Regions from separate parts of the Rossellomorea sp. FS2 genome, predicted to be linked through region 1. Evidence: predicted binding sites of a transcription regulator. Region 1 holds the regulator's gene; each other region holds the start of a gene.
The links. The regulator CtsR, encoded in region 1, represses protease genes until heat stress. The targets are predictions, from matches to a motif close to ATGGTCAATAAAGGTCAAACA.
Positions count from the first base shown of each region.

Region 2: a site for CtsR is predicted at 5,245-5,265, ahead of clpB (ATP-dependent chaperone ClpB). Genes of this name have one in related genera too.
Region 3: a site for CtsR is predicted at 1,263-1,283, ahead of clpP (ATP-dependent Clp endopeptidase proteolytic subunit ClpP). Genes of this name have one in related genera too.

Region 1 covers NZ_JBLRVS010000008.1:50,236-61,204, forward strand. Annotated here, with positions in the region: gene gltX (glutamate--tRNA ligase) at 1-298, opposite strand, end outside; gene ispF (2-C-methyl-D-erythritol 2,4-cyclodiphosphate synthase) at 365-841, opposite strand; gene ispD (2-C-methyl-D-erythritol 4-phosphate cytidylyltransferase) at 834-1,532, opposite strand; gene ACNA6I_RS22645 (PIN/TRAM domain-containing protein) at 1,600-2,688, opposite strand; gene disA (DNA integrity scanning diadenylate cyclase DisA) at 2,875-3,948, opposite strand; gene radA (DNA repair protein RadA) at 3,953-5,323, opposite strand; gene clpC (ATP-dependent protease ATP-binding subunit ClpC) at 5,448-7,892, opposite strand; gene ACNA6I_RS22665 (protein arginine kinase) at 7,889-8,974, opposite strand; gene ACNA6I_RS22670 (UvrB/UvrC motif-containing protein) at 8,971-9,513, opposite strand; gene ACNA6I_RS22675 (CtsR family transcriptional regulator) at 9,534-9,995, opposite strand.
Region 2 covers NZ_JBLRVS010000001.1:1,677,703-1,688,671, forward strand. Annotated here, with positions in the region: gene ACNA6I_RS08745 (DUF2929 family protein) at 108-290, shown strand; gene ACNA6I_RS08750 (MFS transporter) at 350-1,618, opposite strand; gene ACNA6I_RS08755 (winged helix-turn-helix domain-containing protein) at 1,789-2,337, shown strand; gene clpB (ATP-dependent chaperone ClpB) at 2,648-5,233, opposite strand; gene ACNA6I_RS08765 (YjzC family protein) at 5,356-5,535, opposite strand; gene ACNA6I_RS08770 (undecaprenyl-diphosphate phosphatase) at 5,712-6,530, shown strand; gene ACNA6I_RS08775 (Crp/Fnr family transcriptional regulator) at 6,581-7,264, shown strand; gene ACNA6I_RS08780 (metal-sulfur cluster assembly factor) at 7,306-7,614, opposite strand; gene ACNA6I_RS08785 (prolyl oligopeptidase family serine peptidase) at 7,681-8,454, opposite strand; gene ACNA6I_RS08790 (Cof-type HAD-IIB family hydrolase) at 8,605-9,414, shown strand; gene ACNA6I_RS08795 (hypothetical protein) at 9,520-9,663, shown strand; gene ACNA6I_RS08800 (DUF3813 domain-containing protein) at 9,665-9,844, shown strand; gene ACNA6I_RS08805 (YitT family protein) at 9,884-10,729, opposite strand; gene ACNA6I_RS08810 (DegV family protein) at 10,905-10,969, shown strand, end outside.
Region 3 covers NZ_JBLRVS010000005.1:212,797-223,765, reverse strand. Annotated here, with positions in the region: tRNA gene ACNA6I_RS17515 (tRNA-Arg) at 120-191, opposite strand; gene ACNA6I_RS17510 (MBL fold metallo-hydrolase) at 326-1,084, opposite strand; gene clpP (ATP-dependent Clp endopeptidase proteolytic subunit ClpP) at 1,358-1,954, shown strand; gene ACNA6I_RS17500 (NUDIX hydrolase) at 2,047-2,478, shown strand; gene ACNA6I_RS17495 (hypothetical protein) at 2,550-2,849, opposite strand; gene ACNA6I_RS17490 (histidine phosphatase family protein) at 2,846-3,427, opposite strand; gene abc-f (ribosomal protection-like ABC-F family protein) at 3,473-5,104, opposite strand; gene ACNA6I_RS17480 (GNAT family N-acetyltransferase) at 5,954-6,508, shown strand; gene ACNA6I_RS17475 (ATP-binding protein) at 6,638-9,499, opposite strand; gene ACNA6I_RS17470 (response regulator transcription factor) at 9,492-9,857, opposite strand; gene ACNA6I_RS17465 (hypothetical protein) at 9,860-10,969, opposite strand, start outside.

The DNA of each region.
Region 1 (10,969 bases):
GAAGCTCATTTAAATACTGTTCGTAAATATGGTTCCGCTCGGATTGACGATAAGGGCCGTATTCGCCTTCCTTATCCACACTTTCATCCCAGTCGATCCCAAGCCACTGAAGATACTTGAGCTGGCTTTCTTCTCCGCCTTCAATGTTACGCTTCTTATCCGTATCCTCGATGCGGATGATGAATTTCCCGCCCACACTGCGGGCATATAGATAGTTGAATAGGGCCGTACGGGCATTACCGATATGTAAATGACCCGTTGGACTCGGGGCATAACGTACGCGTACTTCGTTTGACATATTCGTTCCTCCTCTATGATTCTGCTTGTATTAGTTTACCACCGTTCGAAACCGGAATAAAGGGTCTTACTTTTGCTTCACCAGAACCGTCGTCTGAGCAGCGATCCCTTCTCCGCGTCCGGTGAAACCAAGTTTTTCGGATGTTGTGGCCTTTACATTCACCTGTGATGGATCCGCTTCGAGAAGCTCGGCGATCCTTGCTCTCATCTCATCGATATATGGGGCCATCTTCGGCTTTTGGGCGATGATGGTGCAATCGATATTCCCCAGTTCATAGCCTTCCTCTTTGACCATTGTCCATACATGCTGAAGCAGCTTGGCCGAATCTGCATCCTTGAACTCCTCTTCGGTATCGGGGAAATGTTTCCCGATATCACCGGCAGCAATGGCACCGAGACAGGCATCCGCCACGGCATGAAGAAGGACGTCGGCATCAGAATGCCCCAGAAGCCCTTTCTCATACGGGATCGTGATGCCGCCCATGATCAATGGGCGATCCTCTACTAGTTGATGCACATCGAAGCCTTGTCCGATTCTAAACATGATGTTTTCCTCCTTCAGTTCTCTTCTTCAGTATCGCCTCGGCAAAAAACATATCCTCCGGCGTCGTCAGTTTGATATTGTCATAATCACTTTCCACGATGGACACGTCTTCTCCCAGACGCTCCACGAGAGAAGCGTCATCGGTCCCGAGGAACCCTTCGTCCCTTGCTGCATCGTGGGCTTTTTTCAAGGATGAAACGCGAAAAGCCTGTGGGGTCTGCACCATCCACAAGCTTGAGCGCTCGATCGTTTCTTCGACTTTCCCATCCATGACTTTCTTGATGGTATCCTTTACCGGAACCGCGGCAATCGCCCCACCTGTCTCCCCAGCCCGCTCAGCGAGCTCGTGGATGACCGACCGGGAAATGAACGGCCTGGCACCATCATGAACGAGTACGACTTCATGATCGACCTCAAGCAATGCCTGATAGACGCTATCCTGTCTTTCTTTCCCCCCGTCGACGAGTCGGATATCCTTGCCGATATCATGACGATCGATCAGAGCGTCGAACTCCTCCCGTTCATCGGGATGGATAGCAACAAAGATCCCCTGGCACAGGGGATCCCGGTCGAACACTTGAAGGGTATGGACAATGATGGGTGCCCCGTCCAACTCAAGAAGCAGCTTATTCCGATCCGCTTTCATCCGTTTGCCCCTTCCGGCAGCCGGGATGACCACTTGATACTCCATATGATTAACTCCTTTGACTTCCTCTAGTATTCATCCATTATACCTTACCGGGTCAAAGGAGTCAGGCTTAGAGCGCTTTTTCCAATTGTTTCGGCTTTGCGAAGATCATCCGCCCCGCGGAGGTCTGCAGTACCGAAGTGACAAGGACATCGATATATTTGCCGATGTAGTTGCGCCCTTCCTCCACGACGATCATCGTTCCGTCATCGAGGTAGGCAATGCCCTGATTATGCTCTTTACCGTCTTTGATCACTTGTACCTTCAGTTCTTCACCAGGAAGGACCACAGGCTTAACGGCGTTCGCCAGGTCATTGATATTCAATACTTGTACCCCTTGAAGGTCACATACCTTATTCAGGTTGAAATCATTGGTCACAACGATTCCGTTCGTGAGTTTCGCAAGCTTCACAAGCTTGGAATCCACCTCTTGGATCTCTTCGAAGTCCCCTTCATAGATCTGGACCTCAACCGGCAATTCCTTCTGGATGCGGTTCAGGATATCCAGTCCGCGGCGTCCACGATTCCGCTTCAATACATCGGATGAATCCGCGATATGCTGGAGCTCTTCGAGGACGAACTGAGGAATGACGATGATCCCTTCGAGGAATCCTGTCTGACAGATGTCTGCGATACGTCCGTCGATGATCACGCTTGTATCGAGGATCTTGAGCGTCTTCACGGCGTTCGCCTCATCATCTTCTTCGGAATCTTTCTTCTTCGAACGAGAATTACCGAAGAGCCCTACCATTTCATCCCGCTTCTTGAAGCCGACCTGGAAACCAAGATACCCAAGCAGCAAGGTCAAGAGTACCGGTACGACCGCATTCAAAATCGGGAATTCAAGCTGATTGACGGCAATTCCCAACAGGTACGCCACAATCAATCCGATAATCAGACCAAGACTTCCAAAGAGCAAATCCGTCACCGGGGCCTTTACCAAACTATCTTCGAACCATTTGACAAAGTTCACCACATACTCGACTGCCCAGAACGAAATAATATAAAAAATAATGGCACCTAATATAGCAGTCATATATGCATTATTGATTAATGAAATATCCGCCATGTTGATGACCGACAATAACTCCGGAATCAATAGGATCCCTAGTGTACCACCTACGATAAGGAAGCATGCCTGAACGATTCTTTTTAACATACCTTCACCTCCTCCTATCCATTATAAACAATTTATGATTTTTAAAACGTGAGATTCTTGACTAATTTTCTTCAATTTCACGAATGATGATAGAGGCCCTCATGAAAAGGCTAACACTCGGGGATTGCACTGTCAATTTTTTGGAAACAGGGCATTTCTCCCTTTTATCAAACCGGGACTTGTGTGCTATAATTGCCGGTCAGCGAACGTTTGTTCCTTTATGAGCTTGAGACCTTCTTTAATCTTGCGCGCCCTCACTTCCCCGATCCCTTCCACTTCATCGAGGTCTTCCACTGTCGCTTTCACAATGTGATGAAGGGCATCATACTCATTGATCACGTTCTCAATGATCACGATCGGAAGACGCGGGATCTTATTCAATACACGGTATCCGCGCGGGAACATCGCCTCATCATGATGAGGGTAGCCTTGATAGCCAAGGAGCTTCAGGAGCACATTGTCTTCAAGCACCTCGGAGCGCACAAGCTCCTGGAACTTGTATAGAAGCTCGAATGCCTTGACGTTTCGGTCCATGGCGTAATCCCGGAAGATCAGCATCGCCTCGCTCTCGATGTCTGAAAGGAGTTCATTCATCTGCAGGCGGATCAGTCTTCCCTCAGTACCGAGTTCACTCAAATACGTAAGAAGCTCATTTTTGATCCTGAGAACCATTTCGAATCGATGGAGAACCTGAAGCAGGTCGCTCTGGGTCACCAACTCTTCAAACTCCAGAACCGATAGATTGGAGATGCTCTGGTCGAGGACGACCTTATATTTCTCCAGTGTCTGCACAGCCTGATTGGCTTTGGTCAGGATGACGGAAATGTCCTTCAGGGCGTATCGGAAATTGCCCTGGTACAGGGTGATGACGTTACGGCGCTGTGAGATGGCAATGACAAGGGCATTCGTCTGCCTTGCCACCCTCTCTGCCGTACGATGCCTCATCCCTGTTTCCGTGGAAGGCACATACACATCAGGGGCAAGCTGGGCATTCGCCAGGATGATCTTCGTCCCTGATTCGTTCAGGACGATTGCCCCGTCCATTTTCGCCAGCTCATACAGATAGCTGGGTGAAAACGGACAGTTGATATGAAAGCCGCCGTCGAGGACGGACTTGACCTTGTCGTTATATCCGACGACGATCAATCCGCCGGTATTGGCCCTGAGCACATTATCGATGCCATCCCGGATAGGGGCACCGGGGGCGACGAACTGTAAAATGTCCGATATGGATTTATCCTTAGCCTTTTTATCTTCCATTTTGTTATCCTCCTAAAATCATACCCAACGCTTGATGGATATCGGATACACCGACCACTTCGATTCCGCCCGGTGCCTGCCAACCCCCGATATTGTTCTGAGGGATGATGACGCGCTGGAAGCCAAGCTTCGCCGCTTCCTGCACCCTCTGCTCGATTCGTGAGACGCGCCGGATCTCCCCGGTCAGCCCCACTTCCCCGATGATGCAATCCTGTGCGCGTGAGGCTTTGTCCCTGAAGCTTGAAGCAATGCTCGCCGCTACGGCCAAATCGATAGCCGGCTCATCCAGCTTCACTCCACCTGCGACCTTAAGGTAGGCATCCTGTTGCTGAAGGAGCATCCCCGCCCGCTTCTCAAGAACAGCCATGATCAGGGAGACCCTGCTATGGTCGATTCCAGTTGCCATACGTCTCGGGTTATTGAAGCTCGTCGGTGTGACGAGGGCTTGGATTTCCACAAGCACCGGCCTTGTTCCTTCCATGGATGCAACGACCGTCGAACCGGCCGATCCCTGTGAACGTTCTTCGAGGAAGATCTCCGAAGGATTTGCGACTTCTTCAAGACCCAGCTCCTTCATTTCGAAGATCCCCATCTCATTCGTAGAACCGAAACGGTTTTTCACCGCCCTCAAGATTCTGTAGGAATGGTGGCGCTCCCCTTCGAAATAGAGCACGGTGTCGACCATATGCTCCAGCAGGCGTGGACCGGCAATGGATCCTTCCTTGGTCACATGTCCGACGATGAAAATGGCAATTCCTTTCGTCTTACCGATCCGCATCAATTCCGCCGTACATTCCCGCACCTGCGATACGCTTCCCGGCGCCGAAGTGACCTCCGGATGATAGATGGTCTGAATGGAGTCGATGATGACAAAGTCGGGTGAAAGCTGATCGATGGTCTGGTGGATCGACTGCAGGTTGGTTTCTGCATATATGTATAGGTCATCAGCCGTGATATTCAGCCGGTCCGCACGCAGTTTGGTCTGCTTGATGGACTCTTCACCTGAGATATAAAGTACTTTTTGCTTTTGTTCGGCAAGCTGTGAAGATACTTGCAACAGCAGGGTGGATTTCCCTATTCCCGGGTCTCCCCCTATCAACACAAGCGATCCCGGCACCACTCCGCCTCCAAGTACACGGTTAAGCTCTTTGGAATCAGTAAGGACACGGGGCTCTTGCATCGTCTCGATGGATGTCAGTTTTTCAGCCTTTGATGGCCCTTCGCTGTGTTGGAATGCACCTCGGGGCTGCTTACCCGTAATCGCCACTTCTTCCACCATCGTGTTCCACTCATTACATCCGGGACATTTCCCCATCCATTTTGCTGATTCATACCCGCAGGATGAACATACGAATTTTGTCTTCTTTTTTGCCAAAACGATCCTACTCCTCTTCCTAGTCTTATTACTATACCGGGCGCGTCCCGGCTATACATACTCTTTGCTTCTTATGGAAAAAAAGAGGCACAGGTTCATGACCGTGTACCTCTTCCTTTTACCATCAAGGAGTTGAATTGGTTGCTTCTTCTTTCAATTTGACGACGAACTCTTCCCCTTCGACATCAATGAGGATGTCTTGACCCGTCAAGACTTTCCCTCTCAGGAGCTCTTCAGAAAGCTTATCTTCGACATATTTCTGAATGGCCCTGCGGAGCGGTCTTGCACCGTATTCAGGATCGAATCCTTCGTCCGCAATCTTCTCCTTGGCAGCCGCAGAAAGCTCGAGATGGATATCCTGCTCCTTGAGGCGCTTCGTGAGTTGATTCGACATAAGGGTCACGATCTCTTTCAGATGATCTTTCTCCAATGAATGGAAGACGATGATTTCATCGATACGGTTCAGGAATTCGGGGCGGAAGGCACGCTTCAGTTCCTCCATCACTTTCCCTTTCATATCTTTGTAATCCTGTTTCCCGTCCTGGATATTGAAGCCCATATGCTTATTGGCTTTAAGGGACTGTGCCCCGACGTTCGATGTCATGATCAGAACTGTGTTCCTGAAGTCGACGGTCCTTCCTTTGGAGTCAGTCAAACGACCATCTTCCAAGACTTGCAGAAGGATATTGAAGACATCGGGATGTGCTTTTTCGATTTCATCGAGGAGCACGACGGAATATGGTTTGCGACGGACTTTCTCAGTCAGCTGACCGCCTTCTTCGTACCCGACATATCCCGGAGGTGAACCGACGAGACGGGAAGTGGAATGCTTCTCCATGTATTCCGACATATCGATCCGGATCATCGCTTCTTCATCACCGAACATGGATTCCGCGAGAGCACGGGCCAATTCGGTTTTCCCTACACCGGTAGGACCGAGGAAGATGAATGAACCGATTGGACGCTTAGGATCCTTCAGTCCTGCACGCGCACGGCGCACCGCTTTCGATACGGCGACAACCGCTTCGGATTGGCCGATGACACGGGAGTGCAGGATTTCTTCAAGCTTCAAGAGACGATCTGTTTCTGTTTGAGCAAGCTTGGATACAGGTACTCCTGTCCAGTTGGACACGACCTTCGCGATATCTTCCACTGTGACTTCGGTATTTTCCTGCCCCTGCTTTTCTTTCCATGTATTCTTCGTTTCTTCCAGCTCTTCACGAAGCTTCTGCTCGGAATCGCGGAGGGAAGCGGCTTTTTCAAACTCCTGGCTCTGAACCGCTGCATCTTTCTCTTTGCGGATCTCTTCCAGTCTCGCTTCAAGCTCCTTCAGGTTCGGCGGAGTCGTATACGAGCGGAGACGGACCTTAGAACCGGCTTCATCAATCAAATCGATCGCTTTATCCGGAAGGAAGCGGTCTGAAATATAGCGGTCTGATAGTTTCACAGCGGCATCGATGGCTGCATCCGTGATGGATACGCGGTGATGTGCTTCATAGCGGTCACGAAGACCTTTAAGGATCTGGATGGACTCCTCTGCTGTCGGCTCATTGACCTGGATCGGCTGGAACCGGCGCTCAAGGGCTGCATCCTTCTCGATATACTTACGATATTCATCAAGGGTCGTCGCCCCGATGCATTGCAGTTCTCCACGTGCAAGGGAAGGCTTGAGGATGTTGGAAGCATCGATCGCCCCTTCGGCCCCTCCTGCCCCGATCAGCGTGTGGAGCTCATCGATGAAGAGGATGATATTCCCTGCCTGACGGATCTCATCCATCACTTTTTTCAAGCGGTCCTCGAACTCACCACGGTATTTCGTACCGGCAACGACCGTTCCCATATCAAGGGTCATGACACGCTTATCACGGAGGATCTCCGGTACTTCATTCGCGATGATCTGCTGGGCAAGGCCTTCAGCAATCGCCGTCTTACCGACACCGGGTTCCCCGATAAGGACCGGATTGTTCTTCGTACGACGGCTCAACACTTCGATGACACGTTGGATTTCCTTGCTTCGTCCGATGACCGGGTCAAGGCTTCCTTCACGGGCAATCGCCGTCAGGTCGCGCGCAAGGCTATCAAGTGTCGGCGTGTTGGCATTCGTGCTGCCGCCTCCCTGATGTCCGCCTGAATCGTTGTTGCCGAGGAGCTGGAGGACCTGCTGCCTTGCTTTATTCAAGCTTACGCCAAGGTTTCCAAGCACACGTGCTGCCACGCCTTCCCCTTCACGGATCAGACCGAGAAGGATGTGCTCTGTCCCCACATAGGAGTGACCGAGCTTCCTTGCTTCATCCATGGAAAGTTCGATGACTTTCTTCGCGCGGGGCGTATAGTGGATCGTCTGGGACTTCTCCGTTCCTTTCCCGATCAGACCCTCCACTTCCTTCTGGATCTTCTCTGGGCTTAGTCCAAGGGCAGTCAGTGCCTTGGCTGCAATCCCTTCGCCTTCACGTACGAGGCCTAGCAGGATATGTTCAGTGCCGATGTTATTATGGGCTAGTCGGATGGCTTCTTCCTGGGCTAATGCCAATACTTTTTGAGCTCTTTCTGTAAATCGACCAAACATCATGATTCTTCCTCCTCACATGTATCTTTATCCAATCTAATTCGCTCCCTGATCAAGGAAGACCTTCTTATGTCCCGTTCATTCGGTCGCAACGGACCTCCGGAATATTGTTGTAAAAAACCCGGTTGGGTCAAAATCATCAATTCATTCAAAATATTTTTGGAGAGACTGTGGATCATGCCGAGATCGATGCCCAGACGAACATCCGACAGGCATTTGGCCGCTTCCTTCGATTCAATGATGCGGCTATGCTCCAGCACCCCCAGCGATCTGAAGACCCTATCTTCTAATTGTATGTTGGAGGTCTGAACTAATGCCTCCCTCGCCGTCAGTTCCTTGGCAATGATCTGATTCACCACGCTGATGAGATCTTCCACGATATCCCCTTCTGACTTACCGAGGGTCGTCTGATTGGAGATTTGAAAGATATTCCCCAGGGCTTCACTGCCTTCACCGTAGATCCCCCTGACGACGAGACCAAGCTGATTGATCGCCGGTATGATCCGGTTCATCTGCTGGGTAAGGACCAATCCCGGAAGGTGGACCATGACCGATGCCCTGAGCCCTGTTCCTACATTCGTAGGGCAAGTGGTCAGGTATCCGTGCTTCTCATCGAACGCAAAGTCCAGTTCGCTTTCAAACCAGTCATCAAGCTCATTGGCACGGGAGAGGGCCTGCTTCAGTTGGAGTCCCGGATACAGACACTGTATTCGGATATGATCCTCTTCATTTACCATTATGCTTATATCTTCATCTGGTGATAAAAGGACAGCCCCGACATTCTTATCTTCTGCCAGATTCGGACTGATGAGGTGTTTCTCCATCAATACCCTTTTTTCCAAAGGCTGAATCTCACTCGTAGGTAAAAATTCGAGTTCCCCCAGCTCTTTAGGGAAAGAAGACAGCTTCTCCTTCACCCGTTCTACGATCTGCCCTGCTTCCTCAGCTGAATAAAGGGTTGAAAAACGGAAGTCAGTCAGATTCCTTGCCAAACGAACCCGTGAACTCAGGACAATATCCGATTGGGGTCCTTCTTCATTCATCCACGAACTGACCGTATTGCTTAGAAATCGTTCCAGACTCATTCTGCACCTCCCCCTTCCTGTCTCATGTCACGTTCAAGGGAACGAATGCGGTCTCTCGTCTCGGCTGCTCTCTCAAACTCCTCCTCTTCGATGAGGGTCTGAAGTTCCGTTCTCAGCTTCTTGATCTGCTTCTTGATCTGGATGGTGCCACCCATTCTTTCGGGCACCTTTCCGTGGTGCTCCATATTCCCACTGTGCACCCTCTTCAGGATCGGATCGAGCTCGCTGTTGAATGTCTTATAACACTCCGAACATCCAAACCGACCGATGCTCGTAAACTGTTGGAATGTCAATTTGCATTTCGGACACTGAAGAACTTCCTTTTTCGGCGCTTCCTGCTCCTGTGCCTGCTTGAAGCCGGGGGTGATATTCAATAAACCGGCCAACAGATTATTCACCGTAAAGGCTGCCGAATTCTCGAACATCGTTCCTTTATCCTGAGCACATTGCTCACACAGATGGACCTCGGTCTTCTCTCCGTTCACAACTTTCGTGAAATGAAGGGTTGCCGGATTCTCATTGCACTCCTGACACATCATTCCATTCACCTCTTACATTCTTACTCGTATTTTAACGTATCCAGCATAGCCCGGAGCATCCTGCCCCGGAGTATATCCCGTTCAGGCAACTCGACCATGATCACAGATCGATCCATGACACTCAGCATGATCTTTGCCTCTCTTTCAGATATTATATCCTCTTCCACGAGTCGGAAAACGATATCAGCCGCCGTATTTTGACTGATTTTCTGAGTAATGAGGGCCACCAGCTGATCAATAAGATGCAGCTGATCATGAGCCTTCACCCGCATGATGCGGATGTAACCCCCTCCGCCTCGCTTACTCTCGACCACATACCCTTTCTCGATGGTGAAGCGGGTATTGATCACATAATTTATTTGAGAAGGAACACATTGGAACTTATCTGCGATCTCACTTCTTTTAATTTCGACGATTTCAGATTCACTTAAATCCAATACATTCTTCAGGTAATTTTCGATGATGTCGGAAATATTCCTCATTAAACCTCCTCCTCATTTGACTTTGACTATATTTGACTATAATTATACAACCGGGCTTCAATCTTTGCAATGAAGAAGCATAGCCTTAAAAGCTTTTCTGTTTAGGAGGGATTTTAAACGTGAAGATCGATTAAAAACGGAAAATTCGAATTAGGTGTATATTCGACTTTGTGTGGGGTTAGTCCTTCTTTGGATGTGCGGGGTTTTCGGAAGAGTTCAGTAAAGAGAATGGATATTAAAGCGTAGGAGTGGCGTACATTTTGAACTGTAGGGTTATATCATTTAGATTCTGGACCTCTGTATATGTTTTCAGAATGAGAGGGTAACGAGTTTTGATGGTTTTCAATAGTGGGGACTGTGTCATTTTGGAGCGTCAATAACATATTTCTTAAGGGTTGTACACAGACAGAACGCCAACTATTGGAATGGTTTAGGTGATTTTAGACGGGATTTTTATTCGAATTAGAATTGCAGATACTATTAGGGTTCCGCAAGTATATGCGGCCGTTCGCACATAAAGGGAATGAATCGCAAATAGGAAAACGGGCGATGATCAATTTCGCAGGTAAAAAGTTGATTTTCGCAAATAGGATTAAAAATATTGCAAATAAATGATGAATTTCCGCTGATATTTTTGGCGGGCGGAGGAGAACGGTGGGTCCAGAAGGCTCAACGTCCTCCATAGGCGTTGTGAAAAATGTCGAACGGTGTCAGGAGTGAAAAATGACCCATTACTTGGAAAAACATCGCTAATATCAGAACCCTGTTCGCACGTATCGGTCTCCCTTCGCTTGGAACGCAAAAAAGTCGCAAATAAGCGCTCCCCCTTGGCCTCATCTCCAGATAACACCTCTGTCCATCCCGCTTGGCTGATCTCATACTCCCACAGGTCATCAATGCTCTAAAGGTCTCTTCCCCCTCCCCAAACACCCCATTAAAACGACCAACACCACTACCCGCCAACGAAAAAACCA
Region 2 (10,969 bases), on a different contig from region 1:
TTCACATTTTCGCCATTTATTAAAAGCCCAAGCTGTGGTAGTATAGAGGAGATTATGAATGTTTACATAGGCTGCTTCAGCCAATCATATAGAAACGGGGTGTAACCGTGAGATTTTTCTGGATGTTCTTCTGGGCATTTGCACTGACCGAGATGCTGACTTATGTTGTAGCAAACATGAGTGGCGGAAAATTCGATTTCATGCAAGGGTTGATCTTATCCGTCGCCGTCACGATCCTTGCTTATATCGTAACATTGATCCTTCCTAACGAACCTGTTGAGGATCATTAAAAAAAAGCTTGTAGACCGGGTCTGAATTTCAGACGACCGCCTACAGGCTTTTTTTATTTTCAGAGTGCTGGCGATCCCTCCGTACTTTCGACTTGAGCGGTCGGTGCAACCAACTCGCCGTAAAATTTCGTGAATGGAAAAGTAATACTGATGACGAGCAGTAGGAATCCAGCCAATGTAACCGTCCATATCGGACCAATGGCAGCGGCCGCCCACCCGCCTAGTAGCAGTCCGGATAGTATACTGAAATTTATCATTGTGCCCATGATTCCTGATATCCTCCCCAATACCTTATCAGGCACTCTTTGCATGAGCATGCTATTGAGCGGGACATTGAGAAAGGGACTGCAAAATGATGTCATACACATCCAGATATACAGCGGTAAGAATGGAAGGATCCTATGAGCCTCATAAACAGGAATCGTCAATAGCGCCATAATCCCCAAAAATCCAAACGTAAGCATAAGCAGCGTATTGTTCCTGCACTTTTTCATTATGAAAGGGACTGCAAGTGAACCTGCTACCCCAAAGATCCCTTCGAGTGATTCCAGTGTCCCGAATTGAACTTCATTCAACCTATATATGTTTAGTGTAATGGCATAAATATTTGCATTAATCACTCCCATTACAAATATACCAATGGTGATCAAAAAGAGAAGTCCGATTAAAAACGGATTGTTTCTGATGATGTTTACCCCTTGCTTCAGAGACTCCCTGTATGTGTCTTTGGTCACCATTTCTTCCTCTGCCGATTCTCCTCTTCTCGACTTTAAGAATAAGAGGATGAGCCCCGAAAGCATAAATGTAGCTGCATCCAGTAGAAATATGAGGGAATATTCCTTGCTCAGTAACAGAATCCCCCCTATGGAAGGTGCAATGATTGCCATCACCATGAATGTAGATTGTGAAAATGCCACCGCGTCAGGTATGGACTCTTTTTTTATCAAGCTCGGGATAAGGGCCGTTTTAGCTGGTTCAAAAAACAGGTTCCCTACCCCTTGCAAAAAAATCAGCACCACCAGCCAGGATAAAGAGGTCTGTGCCGTTATCATCAGGAGCACGATGACCAGTCTGTACAAATCAGAGCAGACCATAATCATCCTTTTATCATACCTATCCACAATCGGACCGACGAAGGCTCCCCCCAACATGCCCGGTAAGTAACCGGCAATGAGGATAAAACTGAAGATCATAGGATTTGAGGTCAATTTTGATGCCAGATACAAGACCAATAAACGGGTAATCCCATCACCAAGCAAAGACACCACTTGAGAGAACCATAAACGACGATAGGACGTATTCCTTAACAAAGATATCAACTGAATCACCCTTTAATATTTTTTATACGTTAAAATAATTTTAAACGATAAAAAATATTTGTAAATAAGAAATTCAGTTTTTTCCATTTATTCTTATTATTTTTCTGTCTTTGTTAGCGTTACTGCAGGAACTTTTCCTCTGCCCCGGTTTATTTGATATGATGAGACGGAGGTGAAGTATGATGGTGAACCCTGACGTTGCCAAAGCATTGTTTGATCCAAAACTGGAGGCAATCATTGATACAGTCAAACATAAAAGCAAAACAGTGAAAGAAATCGCCAAAGAATTAAATGAAAAGCAGTCGAGGCTATACTACCACATCCAAAAATTAGTAAACCTTGGGTTAATGACGATTGAAAAAGAAAAACTTGTCGGTAATATCATTGAGAAGTACTACACATCAAGCCACCTTCGTGATGCATCCATGACATTCGAAGGAGAAGTGGCCATGGAATATCATGAAAAACTTTTAACAAAAGCATTATTCAATATGAATCAAGGAATCAATTTATTGAAGGAAGATTTATCTTCAGATCCTCCCCCAATCCATTCAAATGCTAAGTATAGTGAACAAATCGTGAACCTCACTTTGGAAGAGTGGGAGCATATCAATGAAGAAATATTAAAAACGATTAATCTACGATCATCTAAAGAGGTTCCCAAAAGTAATAGTTCGGACTATAAATTCATTGTCCTTACGTACAAAGATGATGCTCGCTCAGAATGAATAATATAAAGAGGCTGGGACATAAGTGTTTTAGTCATAGTAAAACCCGAATTCCTTTGCATACCACTAGGCAAAGGAGTTCGGGTTTTTAATTTGTTTTACGAAATTCAAATGTCATTGTTTCCAGCGGTTGATTGGAATGCAAGACGAAGACTCCTTCGGGAGAGTAGCTAATGTGAGACCCCGCAGGCATGCCGAGGAGGCTCACGGGCTACCCGCGGAAAGCGAAGTCTTGCATGGAAATCATTAGCGGTATTAAAAACTTATACTGATATTGGTCATGATTAAATAGGACTTTTTTCAACCATCCTTACGTGATCGTCAGACCCTGCTCCCCTTTCTCAACCATCACTTCTCCTGTGACCTCGCCTGCAATGATGGCCCTGGCAAGTTTTGTTTCAATCTCTTTTTGCAAAAAGCGTTTCAATGGGCGTGCTCCGTACACGGGATCATAGGCCGATTCGGCAATGAAGGACTTGGCATCATCCGTGATCTCCAATGAAAGCCCCTGTTCTGTTACCCTCTCTTGCAGCTCCTTGAAGAGCTTATCGATGATGCCTTTCACATTGTTGATGCTTAGGGGTTTGAATAAGATGATATCATCCACCCTGTTCAGAAATTCCGGTCGGAATGAAGCCCTTAGCTGCCCCATGACAAGCTCCTTCGTATCTTCACTGATCTCTTCTTCCCCGTGATTGCGTTCAAGCAGGTGGGTTGAGCCGATATTTGAGGTCATGATGATCACGGTGTTCTTGCAGTCGACGGTTCTTCCGGCAGAATCGGTGATCCTTCCATCATCGAGCATCTGAAGGAGGATATTGAACACTTCAGGATGCGCTTTTTCGATTTCGTCGAGGAGGACCACCGAGTATGGCTTCCGGCGGATGGCTTCTGTTAGCTGTCCTCCTTCTTCATAGCCTACATACCCGGGAGGAGCCCCGACCAGCCTTGAGACTGCGTGCTTCTCCATGTACTCTGACATATCAATGCGGATCATGTGATCTTCACTATCGAACAGGGTCTGGGCAAGGGTTTTAGCGAGCTCGGTCTTTCCTACACCTGTAGGACCGAGGAAGATGAATGATCCGATGGGACGATTGGGATCCTTGATTCCTGCCCTTGCCCGGATAACGGCATCTGTCACCAGACCGACCGCCTCATCCTGACCGATGACCCGCTCATGAAGGATGCTATCGAGTTTCAGGAGCTTTTCCCTTTCACCCTCCACCAATTTCGTTACGGGGATTCCCGTCCACCTGGCCACAATGCCTGCAATCTCTTCTTCCGTGACTTCTTCTCTCAGCAAACGTCCCTCTTCTTCCTTCAGCGCTTTTGCCTCGAGACCGGCAAGCTCTTTTTCAACTTCAGGGATCTTCCCATGCCTGAGCTCCGCTGCTTTGTTCAAATCATATTGATTTTCCGCATCCTCTAGGGACCGGCGCAGTTTTTCAAGCTCCTCACGTTTTTCCTGGACGATGGCGATACTTGCTTTCTCCTGCTCCCACTTCATCTTCATGCCGTTCAGCTTTTCCTTCAGGCTGGCAAGGTCCCCCCTGATCGAGTCAAGCCTTCCCAGGGAAGCCGCATCCTTTTCTTTCACCAGAGCCGCTTCTTCGATTTCAAGTTGCATCACCTTCCTGGTGACTTCATCGAGCTCTGTAGGCATCGAATCGATCTCGGTTCGGATCATGGCACAGGCTTCATCAATAAGATCGATGGCCTTATCCGGAAGGAAACGATCGGTGATGTAGCGGTCAGACAGCATCGAAGCCGCTACGATGGCCCGGTCATGTATATTGACACCATGGTGGATTTCAAAGCGATCCTTCAGTCCACGGAGGATCGAAATCGTATCTTCCACGGTCGGTTCTTCTACAAGCACTTGCTGAAAGCGTCGTTCAAGGGCAGGGTCTTTTTCAATATACGTACGATGTTCATTGAGCGTCGTCGCGCCGATACAGTGAAGTTCTCCCCTGGCAAGCATGGGCTTAAGGATATTTCCCGCATCCATTGCGCCTTCGGTTTTGCCTGCACCGACAATCGTATGCAGCTCATCGATGAAGAGGATGATCCTTCCCTCACTTTTTTTCACATCTTTCAGTACCGCCTTCAATCGCTCTTCGAATTCTCCCCTGAACTTCGCCCCTGCTACGAGTGAGCTCAGGTCCAGTTCAAAGATGGTCTTATCCTTCAATCCCTCCGGAACGTCTTTACGGACGATCCGCTGAGCAAGTCCTTCTACAATGGCTGTCTTCCCGACACCGGGCTCCCCGATGAGAACGGGATTATTCTTGGTTTTCCGCGATAGGATCCGGATGACATGACGGATTTCACCATCTCGTCCGATAACGGGATCGAGCTTTCCGGATCGCACCTCTTCCACAAGATCCCTGCCATACTTCTTAAGGGCCTCGTATTTCATCTCAGCATGTTGATCTTTCACCTTGTCCCCTCCCCTGATGGATTCTACTTGATCTTGGATCGATTGCTGATCGATTCCTTTTGAAAGTAAAAAACGCGTAATGGGATGATCTTGCTGTCGGTAGATCCCGACAGCAAGATGTTCCGTCGATATGTATTCATCCCCCCATTTATCCTTTAGATGGTTGGCATCATCAAGGAGACGACGAATATCACCTGCAAAGTATTGTCCATAGGGAATATTCTCTCCCTGCACTTCGGGGATCTGGTCGATCCTGGACTGTATAAACTCTTTCAGCCCGGAACTGTCGAGGTCCAACCTGGCATAGAGAGAGGCTAAAAAGCTGTCCGGGCCTTCCAGCAGACGATCCCACACATGAATCACCAGGATGTCTGTATGCTTTTTTTCCTTTGCCAGTTCTCCTGCCGCCACGAGCCCTTCCTGGATCGCAACGGTGAATTGATCAAAATTCATATACTCACTCCTCCTTGACCATTCTTGACCTTTTCTTTATTATAGCTCGTTCCTTCCCTATTGGAAAATAAAAGCCCGTGATTGCACAAAAAAGGATGGAGCAGATGCCCCATCCCCTATCATTACGGCTTCCTGGCATACGTCCAGTGGCGATCGTCGTTTGTCGTCTCAGGGAAACGATCCCCGGCTTTCAGTTTAGCCTGCTTCGGGTGATTGACGGTACTACCGGTTTCACCGATCTCAATGTATATCCCATTATTGGGTGCTTTTTCTCCACCTTTGAAGTGTCTGCGCTGTCCCATAATGACCCCTCCTTTTGTGAAGCATGTGCTTCGCTTCTATTTTTCAACATACAGGGGGCATTCATACCTGTCAGAAATATGTCAATCTCTTTTCGATTCTGGAAATTCCCTTTACAGTCTTTTGCCCAATGGTGTTAAATGAATAAGTGTGAATTTTTTTGCTTGGAGGAAAGTAAATGGATATTATTCTGATACTGAAGTACCTGGTACTCGGGCTCATTCAAGGGCTGACTGAACCGATCCCGATCTCATCCAGTGGACATCTTCAAATTATTCAACATTTCTTTAATATCAAGACCACTTCATTAACGTTTGAAATACTCGTCAACACAGCCTCGCTCCTGGCAGTGCTCATCATTTACCGCCAAGATATCTACAGGCTGATTGCTAACGGGCTCGGATACTTCAAGACGAAGTCCCCTGAAAATACCCGCGACTTCAAATTCATCCTGTATTTAATCGTCGGGACGATCCCTGCTGGTGTCATCGGTGTCCTGTTCGGTGATGATATTGAGGCACTCGTTTCTGATCGGATCATCACAGTGGGAATCACCCTGATCATTACGGGTATCGCCCTTTGGCTTATCCGTAACCTGCGCGGAAGAAAAAATGACGGGGACCTTAATGTGAAGGATGCCATCATCGTCGGACTTGCACAGGCAGTCGCACTGATCCCGGGTATCAGTCGTTCAGGTGCCACCATCGTCGCTGCCATGGGACGGGGCATGAAGCCCGAAACAGCACTGCGATTCTCCTTCCTTTTATACATACCTGTATCGTTCGGTGTCATGCTGCTCGGCATCAAAGACCTGATCAACGACCCTAACTTAGGGGAGCTGGCCGTACCGTATATCGTTGCATTCCTGGCCTCACTCATTGCCTCCTACTATGCATTAAGATGGTTCATGGGCATCATGGCAAGAGGCAACCTGAAAGTGTTCGCCATCTACTGCTTCGTTGTAGGCGGCGGCGTGACACTCTTTTCCCTTCTATAATTTACAAAAAGGAATATCCTGTAACTATCTGAACGGAATGGTGTGAGGATGTGGAACATATACCTGATTCGATCAAAGCGATGTTCATACAGGAAGGCCTTCCATATGAAATATCCAAAGGAAGCTACCTGTTTCTTGAAGGAAAAGCCCCAGGCCACTTGTTCTTCATCAGGGAAGGACATATCAAGGTGACGAGATCTACACCCGGCGGACGTGAACTGGCCCTTCGTATTGTTGGAGCAGGGGATGTTGTAGGAGAAATTGATTTGTTCTGCGGGGATTCTTCCTGTTCGGTCAGCGCCAGGGCGATGGATCGCTGTTTCCTCCTCTCACTCCCCATCACCGACTTCGAAGCAGCGCTTGTGGACGATAGGGTGAGGAACCGGGAATGGATGATGTGGTCACAGCTTCAGCAGCGGAAAGACCAGTCAAGATTCCGTGATCTCCTTCTTCATGGAAAAAAAGGCGCCCTTTATTCCACCTTGATCCGTTTGAGCAATACGTACGGAGATCGCCGGGAAGACGGTATCCTCATCGGTATCAGCCTCACCAATCAGGATCTCGCCGATTTCTGCGGTGCCTCGAGAGAAGTGGTGAACAGGATGCTGCACGACCTCAAGGATAACGGTGTGATTACCATGAACAAAGGCTTCATCACCATTCATAAACTGGATCGACTGAAAGAAACGATTGATTGCGATCAATGCCCCCAATGCGTTTGTCAAATCAACTAGAAAAGGGCCTGCTATGTGCAGGCCCTTTTCTTATGGGACGTTTAACGGATTCCCAATGCAATCTTGGCGTAGCGTGACATATTGTCTTTGCTCCAAGGTGGGTTCCATACGATATTCACTTCGGTATCCTTTACTTCCGGGATATCACGCAGTGCTGTTTTAACCTGATCCACGATGGTCCCTGCAAGGGGGCATCCCATGGAGGTCAGAGTCATCGTAACGGTGGCCGTTCCTTCTTCATCCAGCTCCACGTCATATACCAATCCGAGATTGACGATGTCTATTCCAAGTTCAGGGTCCACCACTTGTTCAAGGGCGCCCATCATATTGTCTTTCAGATCTTGATCCACACAATCACTCCTATCTGTCCGTATTCTTAACTCATCTTAACAAATTCTGTCCCATATGACAAAAGCTTACGCCATCAGGTGGTCCTCAAACCAGTCCACGAGCTTCAGGACACCGTCGCGGCTGACTTTGTGATCGGCCTTCTGATCTTCAAGGAAGACCAGTCGATCCTCTCGTCCTTCATAGAAAGGGAGGAGTTCCGTATACGCTTCATATGTAAGTTGGAACGGTACCACTTTATCATTTTTCCCGTGCCAGAACATGAGTGGACGGCCGTTCAGCTTTTCCGGTTGCAGACTGAGGTCGAATCTAGCCAGCTCAGAAAGGATCTCTTCAACCTGCTTTTCGGTGAAAGGATTGTCATAACCCATTTTTTCGAGCTGGCCAAGCTGGGCCTGCGCAAGCTTCACATAGGAGGGATTTCCCATGAGGGATACGGCACTGTTGATCCATTCATATTGAGTTAAGGCACCCAGGGTCACGATTCCTCCCATGCTCGTTCCGGCAAGACCGATCCTCTCCCCATCAATGAGCCCATCCCGGGCAAAGGCCTCCTTGAGGGTGTTCAATTCCCTGATCGTGTGAATGACGATGTTCCAGAATCTTTTGCCCAGCTCATATTCCGTCTTGCCGGTCCCCCTCTCCCCGTGCTCCAGACAGTCGGGCAGGATCACTCTGAACCCTTTCTCGGCTAAATAATATGCATAGTGCAGATTATGCTCCTTCGCACTGGTGAATCCATGTACGAAAAAACATGTCGGCAACGCTTCATTACGGTATTCTTCTTTGACCAGATGAAGAAAAGGGATTTCTTCAATGGCATTATTCTCTACGATGATCACAATCGTCCGCTCCTTCCGGGTATGGCTTCCTTCCTATGATATCCTAGTGGAAGGGGCATGTATATTATTTGGCCTTCCGTGCAGTGGACAAGTATGCTGCCTTATGCGTACACTACAACTAGAGAACATATAGATGGGGGATTAGTGAATATGAAAGAAAAACATCTTATCGTCCTTGACCTGGACGGAACCTTGCTTACCGATGAAAAGAAAATATCCGTACGCACGTTGGAGACCCTCAATAAAGCCAGGAAAAATGGGCATGAGGTGATGATCGCCACAGGCAGGCCATTCCGCGCGAGTGAGCTTTACTATAAGCAGATGGGACTCACGACTCCGATTGTCAACTTTAACGGGGCATTCGTCCATCACCCGGAGGACCCTTCCTGGGGGGTCCATCATGAGCCGATGGACCTTGAAACAGCCAAGCAGATCATTGATGCCTGTCATGGCTTCAAATTCCAGAATATCGTCGCGGAAGTGAAGGATGATGTGTACCTTCACTATCATGATGAAAAAATCATCGATGTATTCATGATGGGGAATCCATCCATCTCTACCGGTGATATACGTCAGGTATTGAAAGACCACCCCACTTCCATGCTGATCCATGCTGACGAACACGATGTTCCCGAGATTCGATCCCACCTTGATGACGTCCATGCGGAACTGATCGATCACCGCCGCTGGGCCGCCCCTTGGCACATCATCGAAATCGTCAAAACCGGCCTGAATAAAGCAGTCGGCATCGAAAAGGTAGCCTCAAGCCTACAGATTCCACAAGACCGCATCATCGCTTTCGGAGACGAAGATAATGATCTTGAAATGATCCAATATGCAGGAACGGGTGTGGCCATGGGGAACGCCATTGATCCCCTTAAAGACCTTGCCAATCATATCACGGAAAGTAATCAAGACGATGGGATAGGAAGATTCCTCGAAAGGCATCTTGGATTGTAATCCTGGCAATGGAGGGTAATACTTGCTCACGTAATTCGCCGGATTTCAGCCATACTAATCAGGAGCATCCGAAGGGTGCTCCAACTTCGATAAGGGGTGGTTAGGATGGGAAGGAACAAATCCAAGCGTTTTGTACAGCAAGGAAAAAATGCGGTCTCCAAACATGATGAACGCATTCCATACCATTTGACTTATGCCGAGGCAGAAGCAAGGAAGCTTTCCAATACTCCTTACGACGGAGGTCTGTAACATGGCAAATCCACTTTTCCGACAGGCCCGGACCGCAGTAGAGGAAGCCTGTGGCTCTCAAACGGATCCACAGGCGATACAGAAAGCGAAAAATGCCCTCTCCTCCGCATTTGCAAACTCGAATAACGAGGAGAAAAAGCAGCTTCACTCCATGCAGGATGAGTTGAACCGCTTATCGTAAGAAATGCAAAGGGCAGCCGTTGAACGGCTGCCCTTTTGTTTAGTCTTTCCTGAAAAAACCGAATACCCCCGTCGTCTGGACGATATTCGTAAAAGCCTGGGGATCGACTTCCTTGATGGTATGCTCCAGTTCATACAGCTCATATCTGGAAATGACGATGATGAGCATTTCTTTATCTTCCCCGGAAAATGCCCCTTTGGCCGGTACCGTCGTAATCCCCCTCACAAGCTTCGCATGGATGGCGTCCTTCAGTTCCTGTGTCCTTTTCGTGATGATCATAGCGGTAAGCTTTTCATGCCGCGTATGGATGGCGTCGATGACCCTGGTCGTCACATAAAGCGTCACCAGCGTATAAAGAGATTTTTCCCATCCATACAAAAAGCCCGCAGAAACGATGATGATTGAATTCATAATGAAGAAATAGGTTCCGACCGGTCTGTCCTTCAACCTGGAAAGGATCATGGCGATGATATCCATCCCTCCGGTCGAAGCACCGTATTTCAGGGTGAGACCGACCCCAACTGCTGCAATGACCCCTCCGAATACGGCATTGAGAAGGATATCGGGTGAAAGCTCCACCACAGGGATGACTTCAAGGAAGAATGAAGTGAGGAAAACCGAGACGAAGCTGTAGATCGTAAAGGACCTACCCACCTTCATCCATCCCAAGATGGTGACGGGTATGTTCAGTATGAATAATAAAATACCTGTAGACAGGTGAAACGGTGTGAATTCCTTCAGGAGGCTGGATAATAATTGAGCCATACCAGTGAATCCACTTGCATATACATTAGCAGGAATCAGGAAGAAGTTCATGGCGACAGCCCCGAGGACTGCCCCTACCAATACAACAAAAAACTTCTTCGCTTCCAGGGTAACGTGCATTTTCTTCATGAATCGAACTCCTTCGGCAAGTGTCATTGTTCCTTATGTTCCACACTATATCATAGCTAAACCCCTTGCACATGATCCTTATGTACAGGAATTTGAATAACTATGGATTGTGCTTTTACTGAAAAATAGCTAGACTAAACCTATATAACGAAAAAAGGTGATAGATATGAACGTAAAACTTTTTGCTGATAGTGCCAGCGACCTGCCGGTAACTTTCTTCGACCAACCCAA
Region 3 (10,969 bases), on a different contig from region 1:
TTCCTCCCATTGCGTGTTATTCATTGCGTGGTATAAACATTTGAAAAGCACCCAAAACAGGAAAAATAAAAAAGACCCTGTGCCTGCTGATAATCTCAACAAACACAAGGTCTCTGGTACGCCCTCGGAGGGAATCGAACCCCCATTTTAAGAACCGGAATCTTACGTGCTATCCGTTGCACCACGAGGGCATGTTTTAGTTACTGTCACGAGAACTAATTATAATAGAGAAAAGTCTCCAATGCAAGATGTTTTTGGCTTCTCATCTTAATACCTTATGAAAAAGCCAAGATTCCTTAGGAAGGATCTTGGCTTTTAATATGATTTAGAACGTATAGGACTCTCCGTCTTCCGGCACCAGGATGCGGGATTGGAGTCCTTTCTCTGTGGCGGTGTTCTTAAGTTCTTCCCTTGAAAGCGTGCCGTGGTTGACGGCTTCCATATGGGTGGAGACGATGGTGGCTTCGGGTGCTGCGCTCGCTGTCTGAAGGACGTCTTCTTTGCCCATGACGATGGATCCTCCTTCGAGGAACTGGTTGTCCCCTGCGTTGACGACGATGATGTCCGGATGGTGGGTGAGGATTTCTTCTTCCACCTCTTCATTCCATACGGTATCGCCGGCAACGTAGAGGGTTTTCTCGTTCTCATGTTTGAAGGCGATGCCGCTGACGGTCCCGGTGCGCTTGAGGATCTCTCCCCTTCCGTGCTTGCCTTTGGTTTTGATGAGCTGGATGCCGTTGAACTGCTCGTTATTTAGCACATGCACATTTGTGAAGCCTGCTTTTTGGACTTCTCCGGCATCGGCTTCGTTCTGTACATATAGATTGATGGATTTAGGGAGTACTTCTTTTGCCTTGTCATCGAAGTGATCCAGGTGAAGATGGGTGAGGATCACGGCGTCGATCCCCTCCAGTATGGCGTCAACGGATTCCGGCAGATCGACGATGGGATTCTGGATGTCATCCCGTTTGGACGGTGTGAAGGGAGGATAGGTCCCTTTCGGTGCGAGCATGGGGTCAATGAGGAATCTCGTGCCTGCATAGTCAATGATCAGGGTCGCGTTTCTGATGAGTTGTAGGTTCATAGTATCGGCTCCTTTTGTTCTATTTCTGATCTGATTCCCATAGAGGGGTGCACTTCTCATTTTACCCGTTGGCAAGGGGGAGCAATCACGAAACTTTCGCCTTTTGTACCGTTTAAAAAAGGGATGAGTGGGTATGATGTAGAAAGGATTTACATACAGGTTAATAAAGGAAGCATTAGGTTTGACCTTTATTGACCAACAGTGTATGATAACAGTACAAAGTGAATATGAAATGATTCAAAAATACACAGATGCATTTAAGGAGGAACGAGGATGAACTTAATTCCTACAGTTATTGAACAAACAAACCGCGGTGAACGTGCGTATGACATCTATTCCCGTCTATTGAAGGACCGTGTGATCATGCTTGGGAGCGCCATCGATGATAATGTGGCAAACTCAATCGTATCCCAGCTTCTATTCCTAGAGTCTGAAAATCCGGAGAAAGACATCTCCATCTACATCAACTCACCAGGCGGAAGCATCACAGCCGGTATGGCGATCTACGATACGATCCAGTACATCAAACCTGATGTTCAAACGATCTGCATCGGTATGGCCGCTTCCATGGGTGCATTCCTTCTAGCTGCCGGAGCAAAAGGCAAACGTCTTGCCCTTCCAAACGCAGAAGTGATGATTCACCAACCACTTGGAGGAGCTCAAGGTCAAGCGACGGAAATCGAAATTGCAGCTAAACGCATTCTCTTCCTTCGCGAGAAATTGAACCAAATCCTTGCTGACCGCACTGGTCAACCACTTGACGTGATTTCTAAAGACACGGACCGCGACAACTTCATGACTGCGGACCGCGCTTTGGAATATGGTCTGATCGACCGTATCATCACTCGCAACGACGCAGAAACTAAATAAGTCTTGAATGAACCCCCCTTGCATGAGTGCAAGGGGGGTTTTTGTTCTAATTTACAATAAAAGGATTTAACAGTAGAATATAGATATTATTTATGGCTAAGAGGTGGATGATGGATATTGTATTTCACGAACTTGATGTAACGGAAGAGAAGGCTTTTGATTTCGCCGTGATCAGCGTTGATTTTCAGGGGCAATGGATTTTTGTGAGGCATACTTCACGAGAAACCTGGGAAATCCCAGGAGGGCACAGGGAGCCGGGTGAAACGATTGAGGAAACGGCCAAGAGAGAGCTGTTTGAAGAAACCGGATGCCAGAGTGCCACATTCGCTCCGATTTGTGACTACTCTATCGGAACCAGAAGTGGCAGACTGTTCTACGCAGTGGTGAAAGAGATTGGTTCAAAACCACCATCTGAGATCGGAGAGATAAGGTATTTTGACACTCAACTCCATCCCTTGACCTACCCCGATGTTCAACCGCTTTTATTCGAGAAGACCCTTTCTTTCATGAATAATTCGAAATAAAGCAAAGAACCGCCTCAACCAAGGCGGTTCTTCAACGATTCGATGGCCAGATTCAGTGCGGTCAGTCTCCGTTAATTCAATGTCAGCTGGGGGCTTCCATCTTTGGCCTTCACTATCTGTTTATGAATCGAAGGAAGGATGTCTTCCAGCGTTTGTTGAGAAGTAGCGATGACGTCTCTTTCATATGAAAAACCGGTACCGTACCAATCGCTTCTCAGGCTGTCGATACCTGCCTTAATAGCATCGAGCCTCTTTTTCACCAGGGTGGTGTTCGCTCCTTTCACCTCCATGCTTTCATAGGCGTTCGAGAGCTTGCGGTAGGTCGATTCCAGGGAGTCCAGGGACGCCTCCTGATCGGCCCTGCTTATCATGGCCTCTTCTCTCTTTCTGAACGGGGTTCCCACAACCGCGACACTTCCACCAGATCGACACCCTCAAAGGTCAGCCGGTACACATCGGGCATATCGAGGTTCTCCCAAAACGCCAATCCATACTTGGGGTCAAAGTGATTCATGATGAGCACCATGATATTCCCGTGGGTCCCGACGGCCACGTGATTCCCTTCATATTCTTTTAGAAGTTCAAGCATGGCTGCGACGCCGCGCTTCTGAGCATCCACATTCGATTCTCCGCCTTCCCAGTGGAATGAAGGCTCTTCCCACACCTTGCGGATGGCTCCTTGAAAATCGTCTAAGGGCTCCGAAGATAGAAGCCGTTCCCTAAATCCGTCTATCAGGATCACGTCTTGATTCAAGGATGCCGCTGTGCCCTCCACCGTCTGCACCGCACGCAAGAACGGGCTGGATACCACATGGTCGAGGTTTTCGGATTCAAATATCCTGGTCACACGCCTGGCATCCCTCATCCCTTTCTCCGACAGGGGCCTGGTGAGCTCCTCCGGTGTATAGGTGGAATGGGCATGTCTGACGAAATAGATTACAGTTTTCATTGAATTCTCCCCTGCTTGCTTTTCTTCTATCCTAGCATATTTTTCCTACATGTCCCTGATTCGTTTCGTCAGTTCATTGAACCTCGCATCAAGCTCGGCGTATTCCTTTTGGGTAGGGGTCAGGAAGCTCAGCTTCCCGAGGACCTCCTGGCGCTCGGTCTCAAGCTGCATCTTGAGCTCTTCCCGTTCGTCCTTTGAAGGCTCTGCCTGTTCCCATTTCCTCACCATTTTACCGTTCTCAATCGCAATCTCAGCCGATGTCGTCTTTTCTAAAAAGTAGCGATCGTGGGAAACGACGATGAGGGTGCCATCGTAGGCTGCCAGGGTATGTTCCAGCTGCTCGCGGCTCAGGAGGTCCAAGTGATTGGTCGGTTCATCGAGAATCAGCACGTCCCGGTCCTCGAGGATATATTTGATGAGCTTGCACTTCACCCGCTCTCCCATGCTCATATGGCGGATCGGCTCCTCCCACTGGCTTTTGTCGAATCCGAGATAGGTCATGAGGTTCCTCACCTGCCCCCGGTCGTGAAACGTCTCCCTGTAAAAAAGATTCTCCGGTGTCTCATCTAGGGGTAAGTCGAAGACCTCCTGGGTGAGGTAGCCGATCTTCGCGGAAGGTGAAAGCCACATCTCCCCTTCATCAGGCGTTTCTTTTCCCATGATCATATTGAGGAACGTCGTCTTCCCGCTCCCGTTGGCACCGGTCACCGCCACCCGCTCTCCGTTTTGGATCGTGAAGGAGGCACCGCGGAAAAGCACCTTGCTTCCATGGGCTTTACCAAGATCCTTCACTTCAAGGAGACGTTTGCCGGCCTTTCTGCCCGCACGGACGGAGAGGTGTTTCTTTTCCTCCACCTCGACAGGCTCGGCATTGATCCGCTCGATTTCTTTCTCAAGCCGCTTCCTCTTCGATTTCACCTGGGCGTCCATCCGTTTGGCCTTCGAACGGTAGAACTCCTTCGGAAATTCCTGCTTTGTCGACTGGGCATGGGCTTTTCCTGACCAGGAAGTAAGGTCCTGGATCTGTCCCTCGATCCGTTCGATGAGCTTCTGCTGCTTCTCATATGCCCGCTGCTGGGTGAGCCTGCGCTGCTCGACGATCTTCACGTATGCCGAGTAGTTCCCCTCATATGTCACGATCGTCTTGTTCTCGATGGACCAGATCACATCGGCCACCTCATCAAGGAACGCCCGGTCGTGGGAGACCAGGATGACGGTCCCGCGATATCCCTTCAGCTCATTGATCAGGAATCCGATCCCTTCTTCATCGAGATGGTTGGTCGGTTCATCTAGAAGCAGCAAATGTGCATTCTGAGCGATTCCGCGTGCGAGTCTCACCTTCAGCTTCTCACCACCGCTCAGCTGTTCATACTCTCCATCCGGCACATCCCATTTCTGAAGGAGCGCTGTTTCCCCAGGGGACAACGCTTCCCTTGAATGATCCATGGCTTCCTGCTCTACCATCACGGTCTTCAACCCTTGAATCAGCGGTGTGATGCTGCCTGACGACGGTGCAATGTCACCGTTCAACAGCTTCAGAAGAGTCGATTTACCGGCCCCATTATTTCCGATGAGACCGATCACCTCCCCTCTTCTCACCCCTGCCTTCACCTGTTCCAACAAAAGCGTTCCTTCTATTTCAATATTCACTGAATCGATTTTCATTAATTCCTGCATACAATCCTCTCCTCATTCCGGGAGAACACAAAAAATCCTCCCACGATTTCTGGAAGGATTAGCCGCAAAGTACCATACACAAATAAGCCCGACGGAAATGGGACCTATGGGAAAAATGGGCAGACTAATCCTACTAAATATCATTCGAAATTCATTCAATTTCAAATTCTACCTACCAAGATTAGTTATCCATCGTTCACCCATCATCCCTTTCCCTTAACATTAGTCTAATCGTACCACCCACACCCCCATAAATCAATCCTTACCCATGGAAAAATAAGTATTGGAAAATACAAGAATGCGAGCTATAATACCTGTACCCAGCCAAAAGGAAGGGATGCGTTTGAATTTTAACCTACTACACTCGTACACACCATAAAGTGCAGCGGGAACGAAACGGACCCTTCCCTTCTTCACTCCCATAAAAAAGGGGGTGAGAGGTGTGATTTAACCTACAACACTCGTACATACCACAAAGTGAAGTGAAGCGGAGGCCGGCCGACTCCTATGGGAAAAGCGGGCAGGGTGAGACCCTGCAGGCTTGCCGAAGCGGCTCACCGCACGCCCCATGGAAAGCGGCCCTCCGCAGCGGAACGAAACGAACCCTTCCCTTCTTCACTCCCATAAAAAAGGGGTGAGAGGTGTGGATTTAACTTACTACACTTGTACACACCACAAAGTGAAGTGCAGCGGAGGACGGCCGACTCCTATGGGAAAAGCGGGCAGGGTGAGACCCTGCAGGCTTGCCGAAGCGGCTCACCGCACGCCCCATGGAAAGCGGCCGGCCGCAGCGAAACGGAACGAACCAATAACCAACTACACAAACCACTACCAAAGGAGACCACCACCATGTTCACATTCCAAGTCCAACCAAACCTAACACTAGCCCTTCTCCAACCCCACCACGCCCAAGAAATCTACACCCTCGTCGACACCAACCGCCACCACCTCAAACACTGGCTCGGCTGGGTAGACGGCGTCCAATCACCCGACATCTACCGCGACTCTATCATCCCCGCCTGGCTCCAACAACTCGCCGCCAACGACGGATTCACCGCCGGCATCCGCCACCACGGCAAACTCGTCGGGATGATCAACCTCCACTTCATCAACTGGAAAACCCGAAGCACCAGCATCGGCTACTACCTATCAGAAGAAGCCCAAGGCAACGGAATCATGCAGGCCTGCGTCACCGCCATTCTCCAGCACGCATTCGACGACCTCAACCTGAACAAAGTCGACATCCAGTGCGCAGAAGGCAACAAGAGAAGCCGCCATATCCCCGAACGTCTCGGATTCAAGCAGGAAGGCATCTCCCGCGACGCAGAATTTATCAACGGCCACTACAACGACATCGTCACCTACAGCCTACTTGCAAAAGAGTGGAGAGCAACTAGCGAATAGAGGGAAACGTTCGGGGGCTACTTTTTGGCGCACAGGAACCGTCCCCATGCGTCACCCATGCGCCACATGAAAGCAAAAAGGGACGGTTTCCATGCTTCCTGATGGAAGTACGGGAACCGCCCCTTCGTGTCATTCGATCGTTCGGTCTTCTGTCGGGACAAGGATATCTCCTTTTGTCCCTTTTTTCAATAGAAGGTGAAGAATGGTTTTTGATAGTTTGCTTGGATGATAGGGTTTCATCAGGTAGTCGCTTGCCCCAAGGGTCAACCCCTTTTCTTTCTCATCAAGGGCGGAGGAGATGATGATTGGTATGCCGGTCAGGCTCTCTTCCTTCTTGATTTCCTCAAGCACATCCCATCCATTCAGTTTACCCCCAAGCATGATATCCAGGACGATGGCATCGGGTTTCGTCCGCTTCAGACGCTCGATGGCACTTGAGCCATTCGTCGTGTGATCCACCTGGAAGCCGCTCTCGGAAAGCTCTGTGGCGAGAAGGGATGCAAGGCTCATATCGTCTTCGATCACAAGGATGTTGTGGCCGTTCCCCTGTTCTTCCTCCTTGAACGTATCAAGGGTGATGACCGGGAGGGTGACCGTGAAGGTGCTTCCTTTTCCGAGTTCAGACGACACGGTCACAGACCCGCCGTGGGCCTCGATGATTTCCTTGACGATGGTAAGGCCGAGGCCCGTGCCTCCGATCTTCCGCCGGTCTGAATTGTCGATCCGGTAGAATTTCGTGAAGAGCTTACCGATTGCCTCTTCCGGGATGCCCAGTCCTTCATCGCGGATCTCGATGGAGATGCGGTCTTCTTTTTCCTTCATGAGGATCGTGACGTCCCCTCCATCCGGTGAGTATTTCACCGCATTGCTGATGAGGTTCGTGAACGCCTGCGTGAGTTTATCCCCGTCTCCGAGGACGACGGTGCAATCCGTTTCCCTTCCGATCGTGAAGGTATGATGGGGTGAACTCACCTTCGTGAGATCCACGATATTCCGGACGATATCCAGGACGTCTTCATACTTCTTCTCAAATGTCTGTTTCCCGGATTCCATCCGTTGCACGTCGAGGAAATCGTTGATCAAGGACGTGAGACGCTGGGCTTCTTTGTAGATTGTGGTCAGATACTTCTTCGTCCGCTCCGGCTTCAGATCCCGAGTAAGCATAAGCTCCGTGAATCCCAGAACACTTGCAAGTGGCGTCCTCAGCTCATGGCTTACGGTACTCACGAATTCAGATTTCATCTGATCGACTTCGTATTCTTTCGTGATATCGCGGTGTACGAAGATGGTACCTATATGCTCATCTTCGTGATAAAGGGAAGTAGAGTACACCTGGAAGACATCGTTTCCTTCTGTAAGCCTGTAGATCATACTACTGCCGGATTCCTGCCGGCGGATGACATTTTGATAGTATTCCTTCAGTTCATCACCGTTCTCCACCTGGGTGACAATGCTGCAGCCCCATTTCGAATATGGAGCATCCTTCAGTGCTCCCATGTCACTTCCGATGATCCTCGCAAACTTGGTATTCACCAGCAGGCTGTCGCCCATCGGGTCAACGAGCTGGATCCCTTCCTGGAGATTGTTCAGGATATCCTGGTTCATATGACGAACCCGTTCGGAATCTTCATAAAGAAGGATGTTTCTCAAGGAAATGGAGATCTGCTTCGCAAACCCTTTATACTCCTGCTGTTCCTTGTCGGTGAATCCTTCACCGAAGCGACTGAACACCATGAAGGCCTCCACTTCTCCTTGAGCCGACAGGACTGGGATGAACAGGTCATAAGAATACATGGTTTCCTCATGATAGCCTTTTTCTGCCATGACGAGCTCACGTTTTACGCAAAACGGTTCCTTCGTCTCGAATAACCGTTGATGAAGGCCATTCTGGATATGGGCAAGGAACTGGCCGATGGCTTCCTTGGATACCCCGAATGAAGCATGGGTATCCTGGTCATCCATGAGGACGATCATCCCCCGTGGTGCGCCCATGATGCTACACATGCTCTTGACGATGCTTTCCAGTACCTCTTTCTTATTGAGGGAGTTCGATATCCCATTGATGAATTCGTTCCGGCGTTCAAGCTGCTCTCCCCTGTCGCGCGCAAGATGAAGCAATCGTTCCAATTCCTCCTGCTGGACTTCGAGCTCATCCTGCTGGGCTTGGAGTTCTTCATTCTGGGAGACGAGATGATCTTCTTTTTCCTGGACGGTGAAGATCATTTTTTCGAAGGCACTTGAAAGCTGGCCGATCTCATCGCGGCGATCCTTATTGAACGTCCAGTTTTGATACGTACCGGTCTCGGCGATATGCTGGGCAGAGGACGCCACTTCTTCAAGGGGATGACCGATCTGCTTGGCAATCGAGCGCATGATACGCATGAGGAGAAGGAGCATGAGCAAGACGAAGACCAGGAAGATCGTCTGACTCGTCGCTTCCTTGGCCCGGAGTTCTTCATAAGCTTCATCAGTGGACTGTTGGATGTTGTCATTATAGGCATCCAATTTTTCAAGAAATTCTTCTACTTTAGCAGTTCCACCATTGGCAGAGTTATCTTGGACACCCTGTTCGTCGCCATTTTCCACGAGCTCAATTGTATTGTTAACGATATCAACATAGTATTCATTGAAATCTTCTACCTCGGAGGCGAAGGCGCGATCATCATCAGACTCAGAAATCTTATTCATTTCCCGTATGGTGACTTTCAACTTCTTCTCGAGGTTTCTAATGCTCTGCTTAAATTCAGGTCGTTTAAACGCCACATACCCGCGCCCTTCAAAGAAGATCCGGTTGAACTGTCGGTCAAGTTTCTGGGCGACTTCCTTCCGATCATCGAGCTTGGCTTTCGTCTCATCGTACTCTACGGAAAGTCTGTGATCATACCAGTATAAACAGCCTGCTCCTATCAGGAACACGAGGATGAATCCTGTCATGAGGACAATGATCCGCCGTCTCAGGCTGGAATGGTAAAATTCAAGGAGTTTATCCATTCAGAATGTCCCCGATCTTCTCCATGAGTTCGACCGGGCTGTAAGGTTTCGACATGAAGTAGTCAGCACCGGCGGCAAGGACAAGGTCCTTATCCGCCTGCTGATTCTTCGCTGAGACCATCATGATCTTCACATCGCTCTTTCCATGGTGGTTCCTCACCTGATCGATGACCTCGAGGCCCGTAAAGGCGGGCATCATATAATCAAGGACGATCAGGTCGTAGTCGGTGCCGAGGATTCGGTCGATCGCTTCCTGGCCGTCGGCCGCTTCGTCGATGTCATATCCTTCATCTTCAAGAGTGTCGACCATGAGCATGCGCAGCACTTCTTCGTCTTCCGCAATCAAGATCTTCGCCATGTTCATTTCCCTCCTTTTCCATACGCTTCTTGCAGAATATAATAGGAATCTTTCAGTCTTTCATGGAAGGTCGGCTCTTCCCACTCTTTCCATGAATACCGGTAAAATGCCGCCGGATCCATGAAGCCGTCTTTCAATGCCGGATAAGCGTAGGATGCCTTCCCGTCTGTTTCATAAAGTCCGATACTGATGGAATCGAATTTTTCCTTGCCTTCAATTCCCGTCTTCCACATATCCCCCATGGCATCCTTGAGGCTCGGATCCTTGATGTTCAGGAGCTGCCACGGGATGCGGATTTCGGTCATATCGCCTTCAGGGGATACGCTGATATCCGTGAGGGAGTCATAGTCTTCATCCCCGGGGTTAGCCGTACCGAACTGCATCTTGCCCGTTTCATAGGATTCAAACGGCAGGGTCTTGCCCTGGATCGTCAGCTCCTTATTCAGGGTCAGGCGGATTGGATGATAGACGCCGTTATCCTTCTTCCCAGCATACGGCTCCTTGTCGATCATCTCGAGGAGGTTGCCGTAGTGATAGTAGTAGCTATCGTAATAGCTGTCGACGAGGAGTCGGGCGCTCTGATCCCCATTCATATGAAGGACGAAATCCACTCCTTTGGTCTTCACATCGTCGACCCCCGGGATGGTCGATTGACCTTGATCCGGGATCGTATCAAAGAGAAGATAAGAATCTTTATCTTTCACGGAATCCGTATCGACCCTCACGTATACATATCGTTCATCACTGGAAACGTAGAGGGCGTGGTCACCGTCCTCGAATGCAGGTTCAATGCCCTTGAACGCCCAGTCCTCTCTGCGTCCATCGACATGTAGGACGTCGGTTCGGTTCTTGCCGGGATCAAAGCTCAGGACGCCGAACTGCTGCTCATTGGTCTGGGCATTGGACCAGAACGGACGTCTGTCCGGATCATCGTAGTCCATCGTGTTCCATGTCCGTTTGAACCATTCATCCTGCCAGGTGAAGACCATTCCGCCGGCCAGGTTCTCCGCAATGATATCTTCAAAGAGCCTGCGGTCGATTTCACCCTGCTCTTTTTCAGAATGATGCCCTTGATCAAGTCCGTCGACATTCCGGTGGGTCAGGCCACGGGA